3 regions of the Streptomyces alboniger genome follow, and region 3 is predicted to be linked to each of the others. Evidence: riboswitches for the same ligand, from Rfam matches in the RefSeq annotation. Region 3 holds a riboswitch; each other region holds the start of a gene.
The links. Region 3 has a riboswitch for cyclic di-AMP ahead of CP975_RS16650 (M23 family metallopeptidase). Riboswitches for the same ligand answer to the same signal wherever they lie in the genome.

Region 1 (7,563 bases), 3.6 Mb from region 3:
GGACGTCTGTGCCGAACCGGGAGACAGTGGGGGCGCGCTGTTCACCGGCGACGGGAGCGCGATCGGGCTCACGTCGGGCGGCAGCGGCGACTGCACCGCGGGCGGTGAGACATTCTTCCAGCCCGTGACCACCGCACTGGCCGCCGTCGGCGCCACGATGGGCGACGAGGGCGACTGAAGTACGCCCCACACGAAGCGCGGTGGTGAGGAGGGCTGAATCCCTCCTCACCACCGCGCCGCCCGCGGATGCGTCAGTGCCGGCCGCCGGCCTTGTGGCCGAAGCCCTCGTGGTCGTAGCCCGCGGCCGTGGACCAGGTGATGCCCCACGGGCCGCCGACGTTGTCGTACGTACCGGCGAACCCTTCGTGGTCGTAGCCCGTCTCGTGGCGCGGGTTGTAGCGGTGGTGGTCGTCGTCGGCGACGGCCGCGCCTGCGCCGACGGCCAGGACGGACACGGTGAGAGCGGCGGCGAGGATGGTCGAGCGAACGCGCATGAGTATATTCCTCCTGGAATACGCAGATACTGTCGCTATGTCACCTGCCGCGGCAGCAGGGCCGCGTAACGGCACAGCACACCCTCTCCACCCGAACGGACCTCCGGTTCCTACCGTACGGCCCACTTGATCGGCTCCTTGTAGTACCCCTGCGAGTACGTCACCGCCTTCAGCGTGGTGTCGGCGGGGATGAGGTACGGCTCGCACAGGGTGCGCGTCTCGCCCTTCTTCCATATGTCGTCGCTGCCGAGGCTCTTCGTGCCGTCGTTGCCGAGGCAGTCGGAGGGACGGCTGGAGAGGTCGCCGATGAGGAGGAACTGCGTCGCGGGCTCGCCCGCGGAGGTCTCGCCGCTCACGTTGCCCATCACCATCGGCTCCTTCACCGCGGAACCGCCCACGTGCTCGGCCTTCACGTAGATCCAGGCGACCTTCAGGTCCTTGTACTTCTTCTTGTCGTTCAGCTCGTCGAGGTCCGCCGGCTTGCCGAGGGTGACCTTCGTCGGCGTGAGGGAGAACTTGCCGGTCTTCTCGTATCTGGTGATCTCCTGTGCCGGCCCTGCCTGCCCGAGCTTGAGGTTCTTCGGCGCCTCGCTCGACTCCGAGGACCCGCCGGCCCCGCCGGACCGGCTCTTCTTGCCGGAGCCGCCTCCGCACGCGGCGAGGGAGACGGCGGTGAGGGTGGCGAGGACCGCGAGGCCGATGTGCCGGCGGTACCGCGTGGTGCGCTGAGTGCTCATGTGTTCCTGATCCTGTGTTCCTCGGTGTGGAGGGTGACTCAATCGGCAGAGCGCCTCGAACGCAAGTCACTGCTGGAATACCGCTCGATCTGGTCGAACAGCGCGGGCGGCGGCAGGGGCTGGTGGGGGCTCAGATCCCCATCGCATACATGACCAAGGGTGTCGTGATTCGTTGGGAGGCTCCTACGCGTCGATGGACGCCCGTCCTTCCCATGAATCGAATGGAGCTGTTGTGGCAGTGGAACGAACGGCGGTCAACCCGGTGCCTTCGTCGCTGGAGATGGGGTTCAACCAGGGTGAGCTGGTTTCCGGACACACGCGGACCCTGTACTGCTCCGGGCAGACCGCGATGAATGACGACCGCAAGCCTCAGCACGACGGCGACATGGCCGGGCAGTTGGCGCTGAGCCTCGACAATCTGGAGACGGTGCTCAGCGAGGCCGGCATGTCCCTCGCGCATCTCGTCCGGCTCAACGTCTATACCACCGACGTCGATTTGCTGTTCCCGCATTACGGCGTGCTGGCATCGCGATTGGGCGCTGCCGGGGTGGCACCGGCCACCACCATGCTCGGGGTGACGCGGCTGGCGGTCCCCGGTCAGTTGGTGGAACTGGAAGGAACAGCCGTCGCATGACGTGACGTCACCGGCGCGATTCCCCCGCATTCTCTGCTCGTGCCGGTCAACCGGCACGAGCAGTCTGCTTTTCCGGCGCAGCCACCCGCCGGGGAGTGGCATGCCAACGGGCACAGGGGGTGCGATATGTCCTTCTTTGCAGCGGAAATCACGATAACCCCGAATTCCACCCCGCCCCATTCAGTGAAATGGGTCACGCCGACAGCCGTGATCGTTAGAGACCCCGCGCACATTTCCGTTCCCCGCAAAGCGAGTTGACTTTCTTGATCAGAAAGAGCGAGGAGTTCTGACTCCCAAGGACGACTCTCCGCATTCGCCTGTGTGAATTCCCGCCTTGTTCCGCCCTGCCTTTCTCGCTTAATGTCACCGTCAATCCGGGCGGAACGCCGAATCCTGCCGCTGTCCGGAAACCCTTCCACTCACTCACACACGGCAGGAGCGGGGGACCCAGGTAAGCCGCCGATCCGGTTTCCGGAACGGCTCGGGGTGAAGGCGCGTTCAAATGCGCCGGGACAGCTCCCGTCCAAACCCGACAGCTCACCTCGCAGGCGACGGAGAGGAACTCTTTCATGCCCGCAAAGGGAAAGCACCGCCGTCCGAAGTCCAGATCGCTCAACCGCGGCATCGCCGCCGCGGGCACGGGTGGAGCCGTCCTCGTCCTGCCGGTGCTGGGCGCGACGAGCGCCGGCGCGGCCCCGAAGCCGGCCGCGGACGCGAGCGCGTACGTCGTCGTCGCGGGCGACACCCTCTCCAAGATCGCCCGGGAGCACTCCGTGAGCGGTGGCTGGAAGAAGCTGTACGAGGACAACCGCGGCGTCCTCGGCGGCGACCCGAAGCTGATCCACCCCGGCCTCAAGCTCACTATCGGCGCGAAGGGTCCGGCGGAGCCCGCGAAGAAGGCGGACGCCTCCCCCGCGTCCGCCGAGCGGGCGGACCGCTCCGAGCGTGCGGCCGCGCCGGCCGCAGCCCCGGCGAAGAAGACCTACGCCAACAACCTCGACGGCTGGATCAGGGAGTCGCTCGACATCATGGGCCGGCACGGCATACCCGGTTCCTACGAGGGCATCCACCGCAACATCATGCGCGAGTCCTCCGGCAACCCGCTGGCCATCAACAACTGGGACTCCAACGCCGTCGCCGGCACCCCGTCCAAGGGGCTCCTCCAGGTCATCGCCCCCACGTTCGCCGCGTACCACGTGCCGGGCACGTCGCTGGACAGCTACGACCCCGTCGCCAACATCACGGCCGCCTGCAACTACGCGGCCGACCGCTACGGCTCGATCGACAACGTGAACGGTCCGTACTAGGCCCCGGCGAGAGCGGCGAGGAAACGCCCTGCGATGCCGACGGCCCGGCGTACGTGGGATCAGCCGCGTACGCCGAAGTCGACGCGGTCGGTGAGACCGGCGGCGGCGAAGGCGGCGACCAGCTCGTCGCGGCCCTCGGTGAAGTGGGCCCAGCTGTCGTAGTGGACGGGGACCACGCGGCCGGCGTCGAGGATCCTCGCGGCCTCGGCGGCCTGGGCGCTGTCCAGGACGATCAGCCGGCCGTCGAAGACGTCGGAGAAGCGGGGCGCTCTCCCTCGACGCGGTCAAGGACATCGCCGAGCGCTTCGCACCGGTGGGCCGCAGATCGGTTCGACCTCCTCGCGCGGGCCGGGGCCGTGGATGGCGGGTACGCCGGTCACGGTGACCGTGCCGGGCCCGCCGTCCCGGCGTTCGAGTTCGACCGACTGCCAGTCGGCGAGACCCGTGGCCGCCTCGCCGAGACGCTCCCCGCCACCGGGGGCGGTGAGCGTCAGCGGGATGTCGGCGAGCGGGGCCCGGCCGAGGTGTCGAGATTGTCGGCGTGCTCGTCGTGCGAGAGCAGGACCACGTCGACTCGGCCGAGATCGGCGGGGCTGCCGTCGGCCGCGGCCGTCTTGGTCAGCACGACGGCCGGGGCCTGGTGGTCGCCGGAGCCGTCGAACGTGGGGTCGGTGAGAAAGCGCAGGCCGCCGTAGTCGAAGAGGGCGGTCGGGCCACCGAATACGCGGACGGGGACGAGGGGGACGGGAAAGGGGGCGGTTCGCCGCCGACGCCGCCGACCTGCTGACCTCCCCCGACGCCGCCCGCGCGTATGCCCGCCGCGCAGCGACGGACTGAGCGCCCCAGCTTGAGAACAATGCGAGGGCTAGCCCGGCTCCGGCGGATCCGTACAGCGAAGCCACCACATGCGCCGATCGGACGTGTCAGGCAGCAACCGAACCGCACGCGTCGACGTTGCAGACCAAGCGGTCGCTTACTGCTACTCTTGCGGATCTCATCCGGACATTCATATGTCATAGACATGACGCGCACACGCTCCCGGCTCCGGGGCCCCGAGGCCGCTGCGAGGAGACATCGCCCGTGGGCACAGTCGTCGACGACACCGCCTCCGCGGAGTTCCACGCGTTCTTCGAGCGGCACTACGCCGCATTGGCCCGGCTCGCGCACCTGTTGACCGGCGAGGCGGATGCCGCCGACGACCTGGCCGCGGATGCGCTGCTCGCGCTGTGGCACCGCTGGGACCGGGTGCGGGCGAGCGAACACCCGGCGGCGTACGCGCGGGGCGTGGTCGTCAATCTGGCCCGGACGCGGATACGCGGCGCGGTGCGCGAGCGGCGGCGTGTCGCGCTGTTCTGGGCCCCGCGGGAGGAGAAGACAGAGAATCCGGACGTGGCCGGGGTGGTCGACGTACAACGGGCGCTACACAGACTGCCGTTCCGGAAACGGGCGTGTGTCGTGCTGCGCCATGCGTTCGACCTGTCCGAGAAGGACACCGCGCTGGCCCTGGGCGTGTCGGTCGGTACGGTCAAGAGCCAGACGTCGAAGGGGATGGCCGAGCTACAGCGGCGGCTCGGCACGCACGACGCCGCGCGTGAGGTGCACACGGCGATGGCGCGTACCGGGACTGCCGGAGGCAGGGACCGATGACCATGCGGCGGGACGTGCACGACGAGCTGCGCGCCCGGCTGCACGAGGCGGCCGGGGCGCACCGGCCCGACCGCGCGCGATCCTGGCACGACTCGGACGCGGCATGGCGCAGGAGGATTCGCCCAGCTCCCGAGCGGCCCGTCCGCCCCGGTTCGGCTGGGTGCGCGCGGTTGGCGTCACCGCGGCGGCCGCGGGGACCCTCGCCGCCGGCGGCCACGGCATGGCCTCCGTGGTGAACGACGAGCCCCTGAAGCAGACGGTCGCGGTGACGCCGACCCCCACCACGCCCACCCCGTCGACGGACGCGCCGCGCCGGGTGCCTTCACCGATGGCCCCGGCGCCCGTAGATCCGGCACCCGCGGACCCCACGCCGGGCACCTCTCGCGCCCCCCGAGCGCCCCGCGAGCCGAGCGGCTCCCCGTCACGTACGCCCGATACCGGCGCGCCCGCCGCCGGTGAGCAGGACGGGCCACTGTGGTCGGACGGCTCCGTGGGCCCGCACAGCAACGACTTCTGGGCGCAGAGCAACGTCACCCTCAAAACACGCCAGGAACTGACCGCGGTGACCGTCGAGTTGCGGATCGCCCAGACCGGCGGGGTCACCTCCACCGGCGCCTGGCGGTCGCTGCCCGAGTCCGACTTCACACTGACGATCACCGAGAAGGACGGCTACCTCATCCACACCTGGGTGCTCAAGCAGGGGCGTACGGTCCCGGTCGGCCAGTGGATGTTCGCCGCGCAGTACAACCACGCCCGCGGCGGCCGGGACGCCCGGGGCGACCGCTACGCGGCCGCCGCCCGGACGCGGAGCGAACAGCTCACCGTGTCGGGCGACTTCGCCCGGCACGACGACTGATCCCAAACAGGCGGCAACCTTTTCCCCACCCGTGGCGACCAGATGGCGCAAGATCTTCCCCACGCAAGGAATGGGCTCGCCAGGGCCGCCGCGTCCTGGTCCGCGGACACCGGCAGCAAGCCGGTGCCGAAGACCATCCCGGTCTCCGGTGAGTACGACGGCGGGATGAAGAAGTTCTACGGCACCGGGCCCCTGGGCGGCAGCGGCCTGACGAGGGCCAGTCCCCCCTCTTCGAGCTGGCCGACGGCGTCCACCGCAAGGGCAGCTGCACGCTGGAGAACGTGTGGTGGCTGGACGTCGGCGAGGACGCCGCCACGTTCAAGGGCACGTTGGCTTCCGCGACGTACAACGTGATCGGCGGCGGGGTGAAGAAGGCCGACGACAAGGTCCTTCAGTTCAACGGGGCCGGCAAGCTCACCGTGAGCGGCTTCCAGGTCGAGGGCTTCGGCAAGCTGGTCCGCTCGTGCGGCAACTGCAAGACGCAGCACAAGCGCACGATCGTGCTGAGCGACATCGACGTGACCGCGCCAGGCAAGTCGATCGTGGGCGTCAACCAGAACTACGCCGACACCGCGACCCTGTCGAGGATCCGGATCCACGGCGACGCCAAGAAGAAGATCAAGACCTGCGTGCGCTTCAAGGGCGACAACACCGGAAAGGAGCCCACCCAGTTGGGCAGTGGCCCCGACGGCACCACGTGCCGCTTCTCGGAATCGGACATCACGTACGACTGAGTCATACGACTGACTGACGTACGTCGGCGCCGTCGTCACCGCACGGCGGCGCCCCCACCGCCACCTCCCGGACCGTCAGCCACATCAGAGGTTGCCGCGTCGGTCCTGCTCCCGTTCGATGGCGTGGAAGAGGGCGGCGAAATTGCCGACCCCGAAACCTTCCGAGCCGTGCCGCTCGATCAGCTCGAAGAAGCCGGTCGGCCGGTCCTGCACGGGCTTGGTGAGGATTTGCAGGAGGTGGCCGTTCTCGTCCTGGTCGACCAGGACCCCGCGCTCACGCAGCTCGCTGATCGGCGAGCTGATCGGGCCCATGCGGGCGAGCAGGTCCGGGTCCTCGTAGTACGCGGCCGGGGCCGGCAGGAACTGAACTCCGGCCGCACGCATGCCATCCACGGCGCGCAGGATGTCGCCGGTGGCGAGTGCCACGTGCTGCACCCCCGGGCCGCTGTGGAAGCGCAGGAACTCCTCGACCTGGCTGGCGCGCTCCGACGGCGCGGGTTCGACGACGGGGAACCTGACCCGGCGCAGCCTGTCGGCGACCACCTTCGAGCGCAGCGCCGAGTACCGCGTGGAGATCTCCCCGTCGATGAACTCCGCCAGCAGTTCGCCGCCGAGGACACGCTGGTAGAAGTCGGCCCATTCGTCCATCCGGCCCGCTTCGACCGCGGCGACGCAGTGGTCGATCGCCGTGAAATACGGTACGGGGGGCGGTTGGGGAAACGTGTGCGGGCACGGTTGGTAGCCGGGGAGATAGGCGGCGCGGTACGCCGACCGGTCGACGAAGGTGTGCCGGACCGGGCCGTAGGCCGCGAAGCTCGCCAGCCGGACCGCGCCGTCCGCGTCTCGCAGTTCGTGCGGCTCATCGAGGCCGCTCGCCCCGGCGGCGACCGCGTGCCGGAAGGCGGCCTCGACGTTCGAGACCCGGATCCCTACGTCGACCACCGAGTCGCCGTGTTCGGCGACGTGCTCGCCGAGCGCGGTGCGCGACCGTGTCGGGCCTGTGACCACGAACCGTGCGGCGCCTGCGCGCAGGACGTACGAGCACGCGTCGCGGCTCCCGGTTTCCGGGCCGCGGTAGGCGACCGGCGTCATCCCGAATGCGGTCACCAGGAAGTGTGCGCTCTGGAACGCGTTGCCGACCGCGAAGCCGACCG
Region 2 (7,563 bases), 2.3 Mb from region 3:
TCGACGAGGAGTCCATGGAGAACCAGCGCGACGTCGTCAAGAACGAGCGCCGCCAGCGCTACGACAACGTCCCGTACGGGACCGCCTTCGAGAAGCTGACCGCGCTCTCGTACCCGGAGGGCCACCCCTACCACCACACACCGATCGGCTCCATGGCCGACCTGGACGCGGCCACCCTTGAGGACGCCCGCGCGTTCTTCCGCACGTACTACGCGCCCAACAACGCGGTGCTGTCGGTCGTCGGCGACATCGACCCGGAGCAGACGCTCGCCTGGGTCGAGAAGTACTTCGGGTCGATCCCCTCCCACGACGGCAAACAGCCCCCGCGGGACGGCTCCCTCCCGGAGCGCATCGGCGAGGAGCTGCGCGAGGTCGTCGAGGAGGAGGTCCCGGCGCGCGCCCTGATGGCCGCCTACCGCCTCCCCGAGGACGGCACGCGCGCGTGCGACGCGGCCGACCTGGCGCTGACCGTCCTCGGCAGCGGCGACTCCTCCCGGCTCTACAACCGGCTCGTGCGCCGCGACCGTACCGCCGTCGCGGCCGGGTTCGGGCTGCTGCGCCTGGCCGGCGCGCCCTCGCTCGGCTGGTTGGACGTGAAGACCTCCGGCGATGTCGAGGTCCCGGTCATCGAGGCCGCCGTCGACGAGGAACTCGCCCGGTTCGCCGCGGAGGGTCCCACTCCGGAGGAGATGGAGCGCGCCCAGGCACAGCTGGAGCGCGAGTGGCTCGACCGGCTCGGCACGGTCGCGGGCCGCGCGGACGAACTCTGCCGGTACGCGGTCCTGTTCGGCGACCCGCAGCTCGCCCTCACCGCCGTCCAGCGCGTCCTGGACGTCACCGCGGAGGAGGTCCAGGAGGTCGCCAAGGCCCGCCTGCGCCCCGACAACCGCGCGGTCCTCGTGTACGAGCCCGTGACGGCCACCGACGGCGCCGACGAGACCGACGAGGAAGAGGAGGCGGCGAAGTGAGCGAGGCCGCGACGATGCAGTTCCACCCGCAGCCCCAGGCCGGCCAGGCCAAGCCGTGGGCCTTCCCCGCCCCCGAGCGCTCCACCCTGCCCAACGGCCTCACGGTGCTGCGCTGCGACCGCCCCGGCCAGCAGGTCGTCGCCGTCGAGGTCAACCTCGAGGCGCCTTTGGACGCCGAGCCGGAGGGCCTCGACGGCGTCGCCACCATCATGGCGAGGGCCTTCAACGAAGGCACCGACAAGCACTCCGCGGAGGAGTTCGCCGCCGAGCTCGACCGCTGCGGCGCCACGATGGACGCGCACGCCGACCACCCCGGCGTCCGGGTCTCCCTCGAAGTCCCGGTCTCCCGCCTCCCCAAGGCGCTCGGCCTGCTCTCCGACGCCCTGCGCGCCCCCGCCTTCGCGGACAGCGAGATCGAGCGCCTCGTCCGGAACCGCCTGGACGAGATCCCGCACGAGGCCGCCAATCCCGCGCGCCGCGCCGCCAAGGAGCTGTCCAGGCAGCTGTTCCCGGCGACCTCGCGCATCTCCCGCCCCCGCCAGGGCACCGAGGAGACGGTCACCGCCATCGACTCGGCCGCGGTGCGCGCCTTCTACGAGAAGCACGTCCGCCCCGCCACGGCCGCCCTGGTGGTCGTCGGCGACCTCGCGGGCACCGACCTGGACGCCGTCCTCGCGGACACCGTCGGCACCTGGACGGGCGGCACCGCCGAGGCCCGCCCGATGCCGCCGATCACCGCCGACGACACGGGCCGCGTCGTCATCGTGGACCGCCCCGGAGCCGTCCAGACGCAGCTCCTCATCGGCCGCATCGGCCCGGACCGGCACGACAGGATCTGGCCCGCCCAGGTCCTCGGCACGTACTGCCTGGGCGGCACCCTCACCTCCCGCCTGGACCGCGTCCTGCGCGAGGAGAAGGGATACACCTACGGCGTACGGGCGTTCAGCCAGGTCCTGCGCTCCGCCCCGGACGGCACGGGCGCCGCGATGCTCGCCATCAGCGGATCGGTGGACACCGAGTCCACGGGTCCCGCGCTCGACGACCTCTGGAAGGTCCTGCGCACGCTCGCCGCGGAGGGCCTGACCGACGCCGAGCGCGACGTGGCGGTGCAGAACCTGGTGGGCGTTGCCCCGCTCAAGTTCGAGATGGCCTCCTCCGTGGCCGCCACGCTCGCCGACCAGGTCGAGCAGAACCTCCCGGACGACTTCCAGGCGCAGCTCTACCGGCAGTTGGCGGCGACCGGCACCGTGGAGGCCACCGCGGCCGTCGTGAGCGCCTTCCCGGAGGACCACCTGGTGACGGTCCTCGTCGGGGATGCCGCACAGATCGAGGAGCCCGTCAGGGCGCTCGGCATCGGCGAAGTGAGTGTGGTCACGGGCTGAGTGACAGGTAGGACATATCGGGCCCCGGCGACCTTTTCGGCCGTCGGGGTCCCCATATGTCCGAATTCATATGGAGGTTGCCTGTCTGCCGTGTGGCGTGCGCTACAAAACTCGCGTTCTGTTTGTCGATTGACAGACGGCACGTTTAGCGTCAGTCCGTCTGTTCGTCACGCAGTACGTCGCACCCGCGGCACCGGACAGTCATCGCCGAGTCCCCGTACGGCGCGAGCCAGGGGAGCCGGGGACCCACATGTCCCCTGGGGTGAATCGGGCACCTTGCCGTCAGGCGAGGGGCTCGTAGGAGACCTTCCTGCTCCGAACCCGTCAGCTAACCCGGTAGGCGAGAAGGAAGGAAAGGATCAGCCGCTTCATGGCGTTCACCCGTGCCACCGGGAAGCACCGTCGTCCCAGCCGCCTCACCCGCACCACTGCGAACGTCGCGGGTGTCGCCGCGCTCACCACCACCGGCGTCATCGGCGGCATGGCCGCCCCCGCGCTCGCCGCCGCCGACGACGCGGCCCTCGAGCACACCGGACTCACCCAGGCGATATCCGTCGGCGGTTCACTCGCCGAGACGATCGACGCGCAGGCCGCCGCCCAGCGGCAGGCCGCCGACGACGCGGCCGCCGCCAAGCTGGCCGAAGCGGCCGCCAAGAAGAAGGCCGCGGAGGACAAGCGCAAGGCCGAGGCCGAGGCCAAGGTGAAGGCCAAGAAGGAGCGCGAGGCCAAGGAGCGCGCCGCCCGGGAGGCCGAGCGCAAGCGCCTGAACACCTACGTCTCCCCGATCGCCGGCTCGTACGTCTCCACGGGCTACCAGACCGGTGGCGCCATGTGGTCCTCCGGCAGCCACACGGGCGTCGACTTCCACGCCGCGTCCGGCACCACGGTCCACGCCGTCGGCGGCGGCACCGTCGTCGAGGCGGGCTGGGGCGGCGCCTACGGCAACAACGTCGTGATCAAGATGAACGACGGTACGTACACCCAGTACGGCCACATGTCGTCCCTCAGCGTCACCGTCGGCCAGACGGTCACCCCGGGCCAGCAGATAGGCCTCTCGGGCTCCACCGGCAACTCCAGTGGCCCGCACCTCCACTTCGAGGCCCGCACCGGCGCCGACTACGGCTCGGACATCGACCCCGTGGCGTACCTCCGCTCGCACGGCGTCAACGTCTGACCGCCCCGCACTTCACCGAAGGCCCCGGCTCCCCCGAGCCGGGGCCTTCGTCGTTTCCGGACCGCCCGTTTCCCGGCCCGTCCGCCTTTGGCCAAAAGATATCCATGGATTCCGGCCCGCCATCGGAAAATCCGATGCCCTGCAATAGAGTCGCTGAACGAGCGTCGGTCGACCGCGTTTCGCGGGGATTAAGGCGGAGGTCCGGTCATGCGCATTCCCGCGCACTCGGTATGCACGGCCATCCGGGACGACATTGTCTCCGGTGTCTACGAAAGGGGCGGTCGGCTCGCCGAGGAGCTTCTCGCGCGCCGGTACGGCGTCTCGCGCGTCCCTGTGCGCGAGGCCCTGCGCACCCTGGAGGCCGAGGGCTTCGTCGTCACGCGGCGGCACGCGGGCGCCTGTGTCGCCGAGCCCACGGAGCAGGAGGCCGCCGACCTCCTGGAGCTGCGCACGCTGCTCGAACCCCTCGCCGCGGCCCGCGCCGCCCAGCGCCGCACCGACGCGCACCTCAAGGTCCTGCGCGGCCTCGTCCGGCTGGGCCAGCAGCGGTCACGAAAGGGCCAGGGGGAGGATCTGCGCTCGCTGGACGGCTGGTTCCACGAGACGCTCGCCCAGGCATCCGGCAGCCCCGGCCTCATCACGCTGCTCACCCAGCTCCGGCACAAGATCGCCTGGATGTACGTCGTAGAGCCCCCGGCCGCGCCGGTCGAGTCCTGGGCCGAGCACGCGGCGATCGTCGACGCGGTGGCCCGCGGGGACGCAGACCGGGCCAGGGCGCTCACCACGAGCCACGCGGAGCGGGCGAACTCCGCGCACCGATTGCGCCATTCACCACGGGGCGGGCGTGACGCACCGCGGGGTGGCCGCGTGAGGGATATGCAACATGACGTAAACACGGCGGGCTTCCCGAGTTAACGCACATGTCGTATACAAAGAAGGTGCCGAGGAGAGCATCGCCGCGGGAATTTAGGAGCGGCTATTCGTGCTGCCCGAGGCGGCTATTTGTGCTTTCCGAATAAGTCTGCTGCCTTTCTCGGGAAAACGAAGGGCACCCATAAATCGACGAAGGGCCCACCCCGTATTCCAGGGTGGGCCCTTCGAAGGGAACTGCGTGGTTCAGACCGTCTCGGGGAGCTCCTCAAGGCCCTCCGCGACCAGCTTCGCCAGACGGTCGAGGGCGGCGTCCGCACCCTCGGCGTCGGAGGCGAGCACGATCTCCTCGCCGCCCTGGGCGCCCAGGCCGAGCACCGCGAGCATCGAGGCGGCGTTGACCGGGTTGCCGTCGGCCTTGGCGATCGTCACGGGGACGCCGGCGGCCGTGGCCGCGCGGACGAAGATGGAGGCGGGTCGGGCGTGGAGGCCCTCGGCCCAGCCGACGTTGACGCGGCGCTCAGCCATGTGTTGCTGCCCTTCCAGGTGTTTCACACTTGTCTAGACCAGTGTCTCATGCCGTCGCGAGTGCTCCGCCGGCCCGACGGCCCCTCCCAGCCTGCCCCGGTCCAGACGGCCCCGCGACCCGTACCCTGGCCCCATGCAGACCCCGTCGGATCAGCAGGATCGGCACGACTACCCCTCCCACTGGGAAGCCGATGTGGTGCTGCGTGACGGAGGCACCGCCCGGATCAGGCCCATCACCACCGAGGACGCGGACCGCCTGGTCAGCTTCTACGAGCAGGTCTCGGACGAGTCGAAGTACTACCGCTTCTTCGCCCCCTACCCCCGCCTGTCCGCCAAGGACGTGCGCCGCTTCACCCACCACGACCAGGTGGACCGGGTGGGGCTCGCGGCCACGGTGGGCGGTGAGTTCATCGCCACCGTCCGCTACGACCGCATCGACGAGCGCGGCATGGCCGCCAGCGCGCCCGCCGACGAGGCCGAGGTCGCCTTCCTCGTGCAGGACGCCCACCAGGGCCGTGGCGTGGCCTCCACGCTCCTCGAACACATCGCGGCGGTCGCCAGGGAGCGCGGCATCCGGCGCTTCGTGGCCGAGGTCCTGCCCGCCAACACCAAGATGATCAAGGTGTTCACGGACGCCGGCTACCAGCAGAAGCGCAGCTTCGAGGACGGCGTCGTACGCCTGGAGTTCGACCTGGAGCCCACCGACCGCTCGCTCGCCGTGCAGCGCGCCCGCGAGCAGCGTGCCGAGGGGCGCTCCGTGCAGCGGCTGCTGACGCCGCGCTCGGTCGCGGTGATCGGCGTGGGCCGTACCCCCGGAGGCGTGGGCCGCAGCGTACTGCGCAACCTCAAGGAGGCCGGGTTCACCGGGAGCCTGTACGCGGTGAACAGCGCGTTCGCCGAGGGTGCCGAGGGCGCCGAGCTCGACGGGGTGCCCGCGTGCCGCTCCGTGGCGGCCATCGAGGAGCCGGTCGACCTCGCCGTGATCGCCGTGCCCGCCCACCGCGTGCCCCAGGTCGTCACCGAGTGCGGTGAGCGCGGGGTGCAGGGCCTGGTGGTGCTCTCCGCCGGGTACGGCGAGAGCGGTGCCGAGGGACGCGGACGCCAGCGCGAACTGGTGCGCCAGGCACGTTCGTACGGCATGCGCATCATCGGCCCCAACGCCTTCGGTGTCATCAACACCTCGCCCCAGGCGCGGCTCAACGCCTCGCTCGCTCCCGAGCCCCCCGCGCGCGGGCGCATCGGTCTGTTCACCCAGTCCGGCGCCATCGGCATCGCGCTGCTGTCCGGGTTGCACCGCCGGGGCGCCGGCCTGTCCACGTTCGTCGGCTCCGGGAACCGCGCCGACGTGTCCGGCAACGACGTCCTTCAGTACTGGTACGAGGACCCGGACACCGACATCGCCCTGATGTACCTGGAGACCATCGGCAACCCCCGCAAGTTCACCCGCCTCGCGCGCCGCGCCGCGACCGCGAAGCCGCTCGTCGTGGTGCAGGGCGCCCGGCACAGCGGGATCACGCCCACGGGGCACGCGGTACAGGCCACGCGGCTGCCGCACGCCACGGTGTCGGCGCTGCTGCGCCAGGCCGGAGTCATCCGCGTGGAGACCGTCACGGAGATGGTCGACGCGGGCCTGCTGCTCGCGGGGCAGCCGCTGCCGTCCGGCCCCCGGGTGGGCATCCTCGGCAACTCCGAGTCGCTGGGGCTGCTCACGTACGACGCGTGTGTCGCCGACGGGCTGCGCCCGCTGCCGCCCCGCGACCTCACGACCGGCGCCACACCGGCCGACTTCCGGGCCGCGCTCGCCGAGGCGCTGTCGGACGACGGGTGCGACGCGGTGATCGTCAACGCCATTCCCTGGGTGCGGGAGGACGGGGTCTCCGCCGACCCCGAGACGCTGGCCACGGAGCTGCGGGCCGCCGCGGCGGGGTGCCCCGCCAAGCCCGTCGCCGTGGTCCACGTCGAACTCGGCGGCCTCGCCGAGGCGCTGTCCGCGGCCACCAGCACCCGGCCCGACGCCCGGCCGAAGGCGCCCACGGGAGCCACGGACCCCCAGCCCCGCGTGCCCGCCGCGGCGTCGGCCGGACCGGACCCGGCCCCCACCGCCGCCGCGGAGCCCGCCGAAGCTCCCGCGGAGCAGTACCGCATCCCCGCCTACCCCGCCGCCGAGCGAGCCGTCCGTGCCCTCGCCGAAGCCGTCAAGTACGCGCAGTGGCGCCGCGACGCCGCCGAGCCGGGGAAGGTCCACGAGTACGACGACATCGACGAGAGCGGCACCGCCGAGCGCATCGCGGAGCTGCTGGCCAAGGACGACGACCCCCGTGGCGCCACCCTCGCCGCCGCCGACGCCCACGAACTGCTCGGGCGGTACGGCATCCGCGTACGACAGGCCCTGCCCGCCCCCGGCCCGGACGCCGCCGCGGAAGCCGCGCGCACGCTCGGCTACCCCGTGGCCCTGAAGACCACGGCCCCGCACCTGCGCCACCGCGCCGACCTCGGAGGCGTGCGGCTCGACCTCGCCGACGAGGAGCAACTGCGCAGGGCCTATCAAGAGTTGATCGACACCTTCGGCAAGCCCGCCGAGCTGCGGCCCGTCGTCCAGGGCATGGCGCCGCGCGGCGTCGACACCGTCGTGCGCGCCGTC
Region 3 (7,563 bases):
TGGGCGCCGATCGCATCGCCGAGCAGCTCTGCGAGTCCGGCGTGAAGGCCGACGCGCTGCACGGCGGCATGACGCAGGGTGCCCGCACCCGCGTCCTGGAGGACTTCAAGAAGGGCTACGTCAACGCGCTCGTCGCCACCGACGTCGCCGCCCGCGGCATCCACGTCGACGGCATCGACCTGGTCCTGAACGTGGACCCGGCCGGCGACCACAAGGACTACCTGCACCGCTCGGGTCGTACGGCCCGCGCCGGCCGCAGCGGTACGGTCGTCTCCCTCTCCCTGCCGCACCAGCGCCGCCAGATCTTCCGCCTGATGGAGGACGCGGGCGTCGACGCCACGCGCCACATCATCAACGGCGGCGGCACCTTCGACCCGGAGGTCGCCGAGATCACCGGCGCCCGTTCCATGACCGAGGTCCAGGCCGACTCCGCGGGCAACGCCGCGACCCAGGCCGAGCGCGAGGTCAAGGAGCTGACCAAGGAGCTGGAGCGCGCCACCCGCCGCGCCGCCGAGCTGCGCGAGGAGGCCGACCGCCTCACCGCGCGTGCCGCCCGCGAGCGCGGCGAGGACCCGGAGACCGCGATCGCCGAGGCCGCCGCCGCTGCCGAGGCCGTCGTCGAGGCCGCCGTGTCGGTTCCGGAGCAGCCGGTCGCCGAGCGCACCGAGCGCCCGGCTCGCGAGGAGCGTTCCTCCTCGTACGAGAACCGCCGTCCGCAGCGTGACGAGCGTGGCAACTACGAGCGTCGCGGTGACCGCGGTGACCGTGGTGGCTTCAACCGTGACCGCGACGACAACCGCGGTGGCGGCCGTTCCTTCGAGCGTCGTGACGACCGCGGTGGCTCCGGCTTCCGCGGCGGCGACCGTCGCGAGGGCGGCGGCTTCAACCGTGACCGTGGCAACGACCGTGGTGGCCGTTCTTTCGAGCGTCGTGACGACCGCGGCGGTTCCGGCTTCCGCGGTGGCGACCGCCGTGAGGGTGGCGGCGACCGTGGCGGCTTCCGCCGTGACGACAACCGTGGCGGTGGCTCCGGTTTCCGTCGTGACGACCGTCCCTCGGGCGGCGACCGTGGCGGCTTCCGCCGTGACGACAACCGTGGCGGTGGCTCTGGCTTCCGTCGTGACGACCGTCCCTCGGGCGGCGACCGCGGCGGCCGTCCCTTCGAGCGCCGTGACGACCGCGGCGGCTCCGGCTTCCGCCGCGACGACCGCCCCGCCGGCGGCCACCGCGGCAGCGACCGTCCGTTCAACCGTGACCGCCGCGACGACCGCCCCTCCGGCGGCTTCCGCGCCGGTGGCCACGACCGCCCGTCGTACAACCGCCGCGACGACCGCTCCGGCACCGGCACGGGCTCCTTCGGCCGCCGCGACGACAAGCCGCGCTGGAAGCGCAACAGCTGACGGCACTCGGCCGCGCGTGAGCCGCGCTGAGCCGCGCTGAGCCGCATTGACAGTGGCCCCCACCCGATCCGGGTGGGGGCCACTGGCGTACGTGCCGACGACTTCATGATCAGTGAACCGGCGATACCCGATCGGAAGACGGGGCGCGTCCCGCTATGCTCGGGGGTGCACCGCCGAGGACCGTTAGCTCAATTGGCAGAGCAGTGGACTTTTAATCCATTGGTTGTGGGTTCGAGTCCCACACGGTCTACCGCACGGGCCCCTGGTCAGAGGGATTTGGCCAGGGGCCCGATGTCGTTTTCGGGGGCCCGAGGATCAGCTGCTGGCCCCCTGCTGGCCCCCTGCCGGCCCGAGGGGCCGGCGATCGTCACCCTGCGAGACACCAGGAGGCCCCGACCGGGGACATGCCGGCCGGGGCCTCCTGGCTGCGGGCGGCCGCCCTGTAGCCAGCCGCACTGTCTCTTCCACGCCGCGGTTCCGTCGGGAAGTGGCTGAGGGACGTGCCCTGTGCTGCGAGGCCGCTCATCACCGCACCGTCCGCATGGCCATGCGCAGCGCCGTACCGGCGGTGCAGCGGGTGAGGTCGTCGGCGCGCTGCTCACAGTTCTGGGTGTGGTCGAGGAGCGCCTGGTAGATGTGCTGGAAGCCGCAGGCGCGGCAGCTGCGGGGGAACCAGCGAGTGGCGCTGCCGTGTGCGATCTCCTCGCGCGCCCCGAGGTCGATGGCGGTGTTGTTGCTGAGGCTGGCCATGCACCAGATGCAGCGTCGGCCGGACAACTGCTCCTCGGCCGGCTCGGTCAGGCCGTGGTCACCCGCTCCCGGCTGCTTGAGCGGGAGGCGGTCTTCGCCCATGCGCGCGGCGCCGTACTGCTGCGCCTGCGCGGGCTGTGCACCGATCCGGGCTTGCTGCCCGAGAGCTAGCCGGGTCCTGCTGCCCGAGAGCTAGCCGGGCCGGACCGCCACCTGCCGCCCGAAGCCCCGCTGCGCGCTGCGGTGAGCGATGAGCCGCCTGCGTCCGCGGGGCGATCTCTACGACAAGCGGTCATTCCACCCCCCTCTCGTTGCCCGTGAACCGCAGGCCAGCGACGGTGCTCCCATGTAGTGCGTATGACGTTCGCTCCTTGCGTACACCGTGCGCTGTGCGTACAGTGTTCGCAACGAGGGCACGTCGTACGCAGCAGGCGTGCCGCCCAAGTCCTGAGGGGTTCCACGATGGAAGAGCGCCGTCATCCGCGCCGCTGGCTCATCCTGATCGTGCTCTGCCTGAGCACGTTGGTCCTGGTCGTCGACAACATGGTCCTGACCGTCTCGGTCCCGCCGATCGCCGAGGACCTGGGCGCGGACGCCCAGGACATCCAGTGGATCATCGAGTCGTACATCCTGGTCTTCGCGGGTCTGCTGCTCACCGCGGGAAGCCTCTCCGACCGGTTCGGGCGGCGGCGGGTGATGGTCGTGGGGCTCGTCCTCTTCGGGGCCGCTTCCCTGCTGGCCACCGTCGCGCAGAATCCCGAACAGCTCATAGCGGGGCGGGTGTTGATGGGTATCGGGGGCGCCCTGGTGATGCCGAGCACGCTGTCGATCCTCATCACCGTCTTCGACGACGAGGAGCGGCGCAAGGCGATCAGTGCCTGGAGCGCGGTGGCCGTGGTCGGTCTGGTCGGCGGGCCCGTGCTCGGCGGTGTGCTGATCGCCCACTTCTGGTGGGGTGCCGTCTTCCTGATGAACGTCCCGATCGCCCTCCTCGCCATCGTCGCCGCCCTCGTCCTCATGCCGGAGTCCAAGGGCCCCGCCCGCAAGGCCGACCCGCTCGGCATGATCCTCTCGATGGTCGGGATGACCGCGCTGGTGTGGACGATCATCGAGTCCGCCAAGGCCGGGCTCGACGACACGAGTACGCAGGTCTCCCTCGGCGTCGCCGTCCTCGCCCTGGCCGCCTTCGGGATCTGGGAGGTCCGCTGCGACTCGCCGATGGTCCCGCTCGGCCTCTTCCGCAACCGTGTCTTCAGCGGCGCCAGCTTCTCCCTCGTCCTGCTGACCTTCGCCAACGGCGGGCTGATGCTGGTCCTGACCCAGTACCTCCAGTTCGTACTCGGCTACACGCCCGCCGAGACCGGCCTCGCCTTCGCCCCGATGGCCGTCGCCACCCTGCTCTTCAACGGCATCGGCGCCACCCTCGGCAACAAGATCGGCAACCGGCCCATGACCGCCCTCGGCCTGGCCGTCATCGCCGCCGGGTTCGGGGCGCTCGCCTCGCTGCCCTCGGACGCCGAGTTCTGGATGCTCGCCGCGGCCATGGTCCTGATCGGCATCGGAGGCGGCCTGGCGATGCCGGCCGCGACCGCCGCGCTGATGAGCGCGGTGCCCGCCGAGCACGCCGGGGTCGGCTCCGCACTCAACGACACCGTCCAGCAGGCCGGCGCGGCCCTCGGCGTCGCCGTCCTCGGCACGGTCCTCTCCCGCACCTACACCGACGCGATGCCCGACTCCGCCCCCGCCGACGCGAGCCACTCCGTCTCCGACGCGCTCGCCCTCGCCGCGTCCACCGGCGACAACGCCCTCGCCACGGCCGCCCGCGAGGCCTTCACCGAGGCGATGTCCGCCAGCTTCTGGGCCGGCGCCGCGGGCGTCCTGGCCGCCGCCGCCCTCGCCGTCCTCCTCATCAGGGACCGCAAGGAGGCCACCCCGGAGGAGACCGAGACCGAAGCGGCGCGCAGCGGTGAGCTGACCACGGCGGCTTAGACGCCCGTCGGGCCCGGGTGGCCCCGCTCAGCGGGGCCCTCGGGCATTGGTTCGCACCACCCCTCCGGATGGCGTACAGTTGTGTTTACCGACGCGGGGTGGAGCAGCTCGGTAGCTCGCTGGGCTCATAACCCAGAGGTCGCAGGTTCAAATCCTGTCCCCGCTACTGAAGACCCAGGGCCGGAAGCGTTCATCGCTTCCGGCCCTGGGTGTTTTCCGGCTCCGTGTGCCGGGGCAGGACGTGCGTAACCCGCTCGGCCCACACCAGGTCGCCCCCGCACCCCGCTCCGGGAAGCCTGAGTGCAGCGCGGTGATGGGCGCGGACTCGGCGGGAGACAAGCGGTGGGGCAGCGTGGAGGAACCGGCGGTGGGACCCGCGGAACCACCGCGCACGAGCGGGCCTTCGTCCGCGCCCTGCCCCTCCTGCTCCTGACCGTCGGCATCGTGTACGACGCCTCGACCCCGGCCGAGTTCACCGCCGCCCCGCTCTTCACGGCCGCCCCGCTGATCGCGGCTCCCTTCTACTCGCTGCTCAACACCGTCCTCACGGGCATCACGGCCTCCGTCTCCGTCCTGGTGCTGCACTACGGCAACACCAACACCAGCCATGTCGAGGCCGTCACCGAACTGGTCACCGTGGCGACCGTCGCCGCCCTCGCGATCGTCATCAACGGCGTCATCCATCGCGGCAACGACCGTCTCGCCACCGCCCGCTCCATCGCCGAGGCCACCCAGCGGGCCGTCCTGCCGCAGCCGGACCCCCGCATCGGCGGGCTCGACATCGCGGCGCGGTACGAGGCCGCGCAGGCCGACGCGTTCATCGGCGGCGATCTGTACGCCGTACAGGACACCCCGCACGGCGTACGGCTCGTCGTCGGTGACGTACGGGGGAAGGGCATGGGCGCGGTGGCGGCCGTCGCCGTCGTCATCGGCGCGTTCCGGGAGGCCGCCGAGCAGGAGGCCACTCTGGAGGCCGTGGCGGAGCGCCTGGAGCGGGCGCTCGCGCGTGAGGGCACCCGGCGGGACGGGCTCGACGCCTTCGAGGGGTTCACCACCGCCGTCCTCGCGGAGATCCGGCACGGCGAAGGGCTCGTACGGCTGGTCAACCGAGGGCACCCGGCGCCCCTGCTGCTGCGCGGCGACGGGCGGCTGTGTGTGCTCTCCGCGAGCGAGCCCGCGCTGCCGCTCGGCATGGGTGAGCTGGGGTTCTGGCCGGACCGGGCGGACGAGTCGGAGTTCCCGCCCGGCGCGATGCTGCTCTTCTACACGGACGGCCTCTCGGAGGCGCGGGACGCAGCGGGGGAGTTCTACGATCCCGCGACCCGGCTCGGCGGGCGGATCTTCCCCGGCCGCGAGGGGCCGCACGCGCTGCTCGCCGCGCTCGCGCAGGAGGTGCGGCGGCACACCGGGGGCGCGGCGACGGACGACATGGCGCTGCTCGCGGTGCGGCGGCCGACGGCCGGGGACGCCGAGGTCACCGGCCGTGACTGAAGTGCACCCCTCTGCATAACAAGTGACGTCGTGTCAAGGGAATGTGAAGTTCCGGTGGCGGGTGGGCGGGGGTCCGCGTTAACGATCAACCGGAACAGCTTGGAATACGGACCCACTGTCTATTAACGTTCGATAACGCAGCGCGGTCGTCCCAGCCGTCACTAGAGGCGGCTCCGTGCGCACACGCCTAATCCCGCAAGGGAGCCGGGGAACCACCAACTTGGGGTGAATCGGGCATCTGTGCATCCGTGCCAGATGTTCGTAGGAGACCTTCCTGCTCCGAACCCGTCAGCTAACCCGGTAGGCGAGAAGGAAGGAAAGGAGTGCGCCCCAGTGGCGTCCAACCGGCCTGCCCCCCAAGCCGTGTACGTACCGAACGACGACGAGTTCGGTGGGTACGACCCAGAGACCTGGGAGGAATGGAATCCCACTGAGGAGTCCGTCCGTCCCGTCCGCGGCAGGCACCGTGTGCACAAGAAGGGCGGCGGCGGCCTCGCCCGCAGCTCGACCGTGCTGGGCGTCGGCGTCATCGCCGCCGTCGGCGCGGGCGGCATCGCCACCGCGCAGGACGGCAAGCCCCCCGTCTCCCTATCGATGCCCGACCTGGGCACCGTCACGGACTCGCTGCCGGAGGCCAAGTCCCTTCCGGGCGTGGGCTCCCTGATATCCGACGACGCTCCGGACGCCGCGGGCTCCGACGCCGTCCCCGCCGGCGCCCCGCTCACGACCGCCGGTATGACCTCCGCCGACGCGGGGCAGGGCACCTCCGACGCGGGCGAGGCCCTGCGCGCCCGGATCATGCAGCAGGCCGAGAGCCAGCAGGACCAGGCGGACGACGCGGTGCGGACCGCGGCCGAGGAGGCCGCCGCCAAGAAGGCCGCCGAGGAGGCCGCCGCCCAGCAGAAGGAAGCCGAGCGCGAGGCCGACGCCAAGGCCGCCGCGAAGAAGAAGAAGGAGGAGGAGGCCCGCAAGGCCAAGGCCCTGGCCGAGCGCCGCGCCAAGCTCGCGAGAAGCTACGCCATCCCCACCTCCTCGTACACCCTGACCTCGCACTTCGGTGACTCGGGCTCGATGTGGTCCTCCGGTCAGCACACCGGTCTCGACTTCGCCGCGCCGACGGGTACCCCGCTCAAGGCCGTGCACACCGGCACCGTCAAGGAAGCCGGCTGGGCGGGCGCGTACGGCTACCGCACGGTCCTTGAGCTGTCGGACGGCACCGAGGTCTGGTACTGCCACCAGTCCTCCCTCAACGTGAGCGTCGGGCAGAAGGTCAGCACGGGCGACGTCATCGGCCGCGTCGGCGCGACCGGCAACGTCACCGGGCCCCACCTCCACCTGGAAGTCCGCACCTCCGGCGGCGCCGCCATCGACCCGCTGGCCTGGCTGCGGAGCAAGGGCCTCAACCCCTGAGCGGACTTGACGCTTCTTTGGGCAGGCCTCCGGAATTCGGTTTCCGGCAAGGACGTTGAGGAATGCATGACTCCTCTTCGTACCCTCGGCGCATCCGACCTCGAAGTCTTCCCGCTCGCCCTCGGCGGCAACGTCTTCGGCTGGACCGCCGACCGGACCGCGTCCTTCGCCGTCCTCGACGCCTACACCGCGGCGGGCGGCAACTTCATCGACACCGCCGACGCCTACTCGTACTGGGTGGAGGGCAACAAGGGCGGCGAGTCCGAGACCGTCATCGGCGAGTGGCTGGCCGAGCGCGGCAACCGCTCCGATGTCGTCATCGCGACGAAGGCCGGCGCCCACCCCGAGTACCAGGGGCTCGCCGCCGACACCGTCAAGAGGGCCGTCGACGCGTCCCTGCGCCGCCTGGGCACCGACTACATCGACCTCTACTACACCCACTACGACGACCCGTCGGTCCCGGTGGAGGAGATCATCGGGGCGCTCGACGAGCTGGTCAGGGCCGGCAAGGTGCGCGCGATCG

Region 1: linked by a shared signal. The riboswitch ahead of CP975_RS32330 (transglycosylase SLT domain-containing protein) and the one ahead of CP975_RS16650 (M23 family metallopeptidase) in region 3 are both predicted to bind cyclic di-AMP.
Region 2: linked by a shared signal. The riboswitch ahead of CP975_RS26905 (M23 family metallopeptidase) and the one ahead of CP975_RS16650 (M23 family metallopeptidase) in region 3 are both predicted to bind cyclic di-AMP.

What each region holds. Positions count from the first base shown of each region.
Region 1 covers NZ_CP023695.1:7,400,285-7,407,847, reverse strand. Annotated here, with positions in the region: gene CP975_RS32350 (S1 family peptidase) at 1-178, shown strand, start outside; gene CP975_RS32345 (hypothetical protein) at 252-494, opposite strand; gene CP975_RS32340 (hypothetical protein) at 605-1,231, opposite strand; gene CP975_RS32335 (RidA family protein) at 1,470-1,865, shown strand; cyclic di-AMP (ydaO/yuaA leader) riboswitch at 2,272-2,431, shown strand; gene CP975_RS32330 (transglycosylase SLT domain-containing protein) at 2,435-3,172, shown strand; partial or broken gene CP975_RS32325 (MBL fold metallo-hydrolase) at 3,232-3,857, opposite strand; gene CP975_RS32320 (SigE family RNA polymerase sigma factor) at 4,253-4,819, shown strand; partial or broken gene CP975_RS32315 (hypothetical protein) at 4,816-5,675, shown strand; partial or broken gene CP975_RS32310 (pectate lyase) at 5,754-6,409, shown strand; gene hppD (4-hydroxyphenylpyruvate dioxygenase) at 6,494-7,563, opposite strand, start outside.
Region 2 covers NZ_CP023695.1:6,025,332-6,032,894, forward strand. Annotated here, with positions in the region: gene CP975_RS26895 (M16 family metallopeptidase) at 1-968, shown strand, start outside; gene CP975_RS26900 (M16 family metallopeptidase) at 965-2,350, shown strand; cyclic di-AMP (ydaO/yuaA leader) riboswitch at 2,546-2,707, shown strand; gene CP975_RS26905 (M23 family metallopeptidase) at 2,721-3,524, shown strand; gene CP975_RS26910 (GntR family transcriptional regulator) at 3,732-4,439, shown strand; gene CP975_RS26915 (HPr family phosphocarrier protein) at 4,641-4,922, opposite strand; gene CP975_RS26920 (bifunctional acetate--CoA ligase family protein/GNAT family N-acetyltransferase) at 5,056-7,563, shown strand, end outside.
Region 3 covers NZ_CP023695.1:3,766,610-3,774,172, reverse strand. Annotated here, with positions in the region: gene CP975_RS16680 (DEAD/DEAH box helicase) at 1-1,400, shown strand, start outside; tRNA gene CP975_RS16675 (tRNA-Lys) at 1,578-1,650, shown strand; gene CP975_RS16670 (hypothetical protein) at 1,926-2,252, opposite strand; gene CP975_RS16665 (MFS transporter) at 2,613-4,139, shown strand; tRNA gene CP975_RS16660 (tRNA-Met) at 4,232-4,305, shown strand; gene CP975_RS16655 (PP2C family protein-serine/threonine phosphatase) at 4,482-5,630, shown strand; cyclic di-AMP (ydaO/yuaA leader) riboswitch at 5,805-5,952, shown strand; gene CP975_RS16650 (M23 family metallopeptidase) at 5,964-7,040, shown strand; gene CP975_RS16645 (aldo/keto reductase) at 7,107-7,563, shown strand, end outside.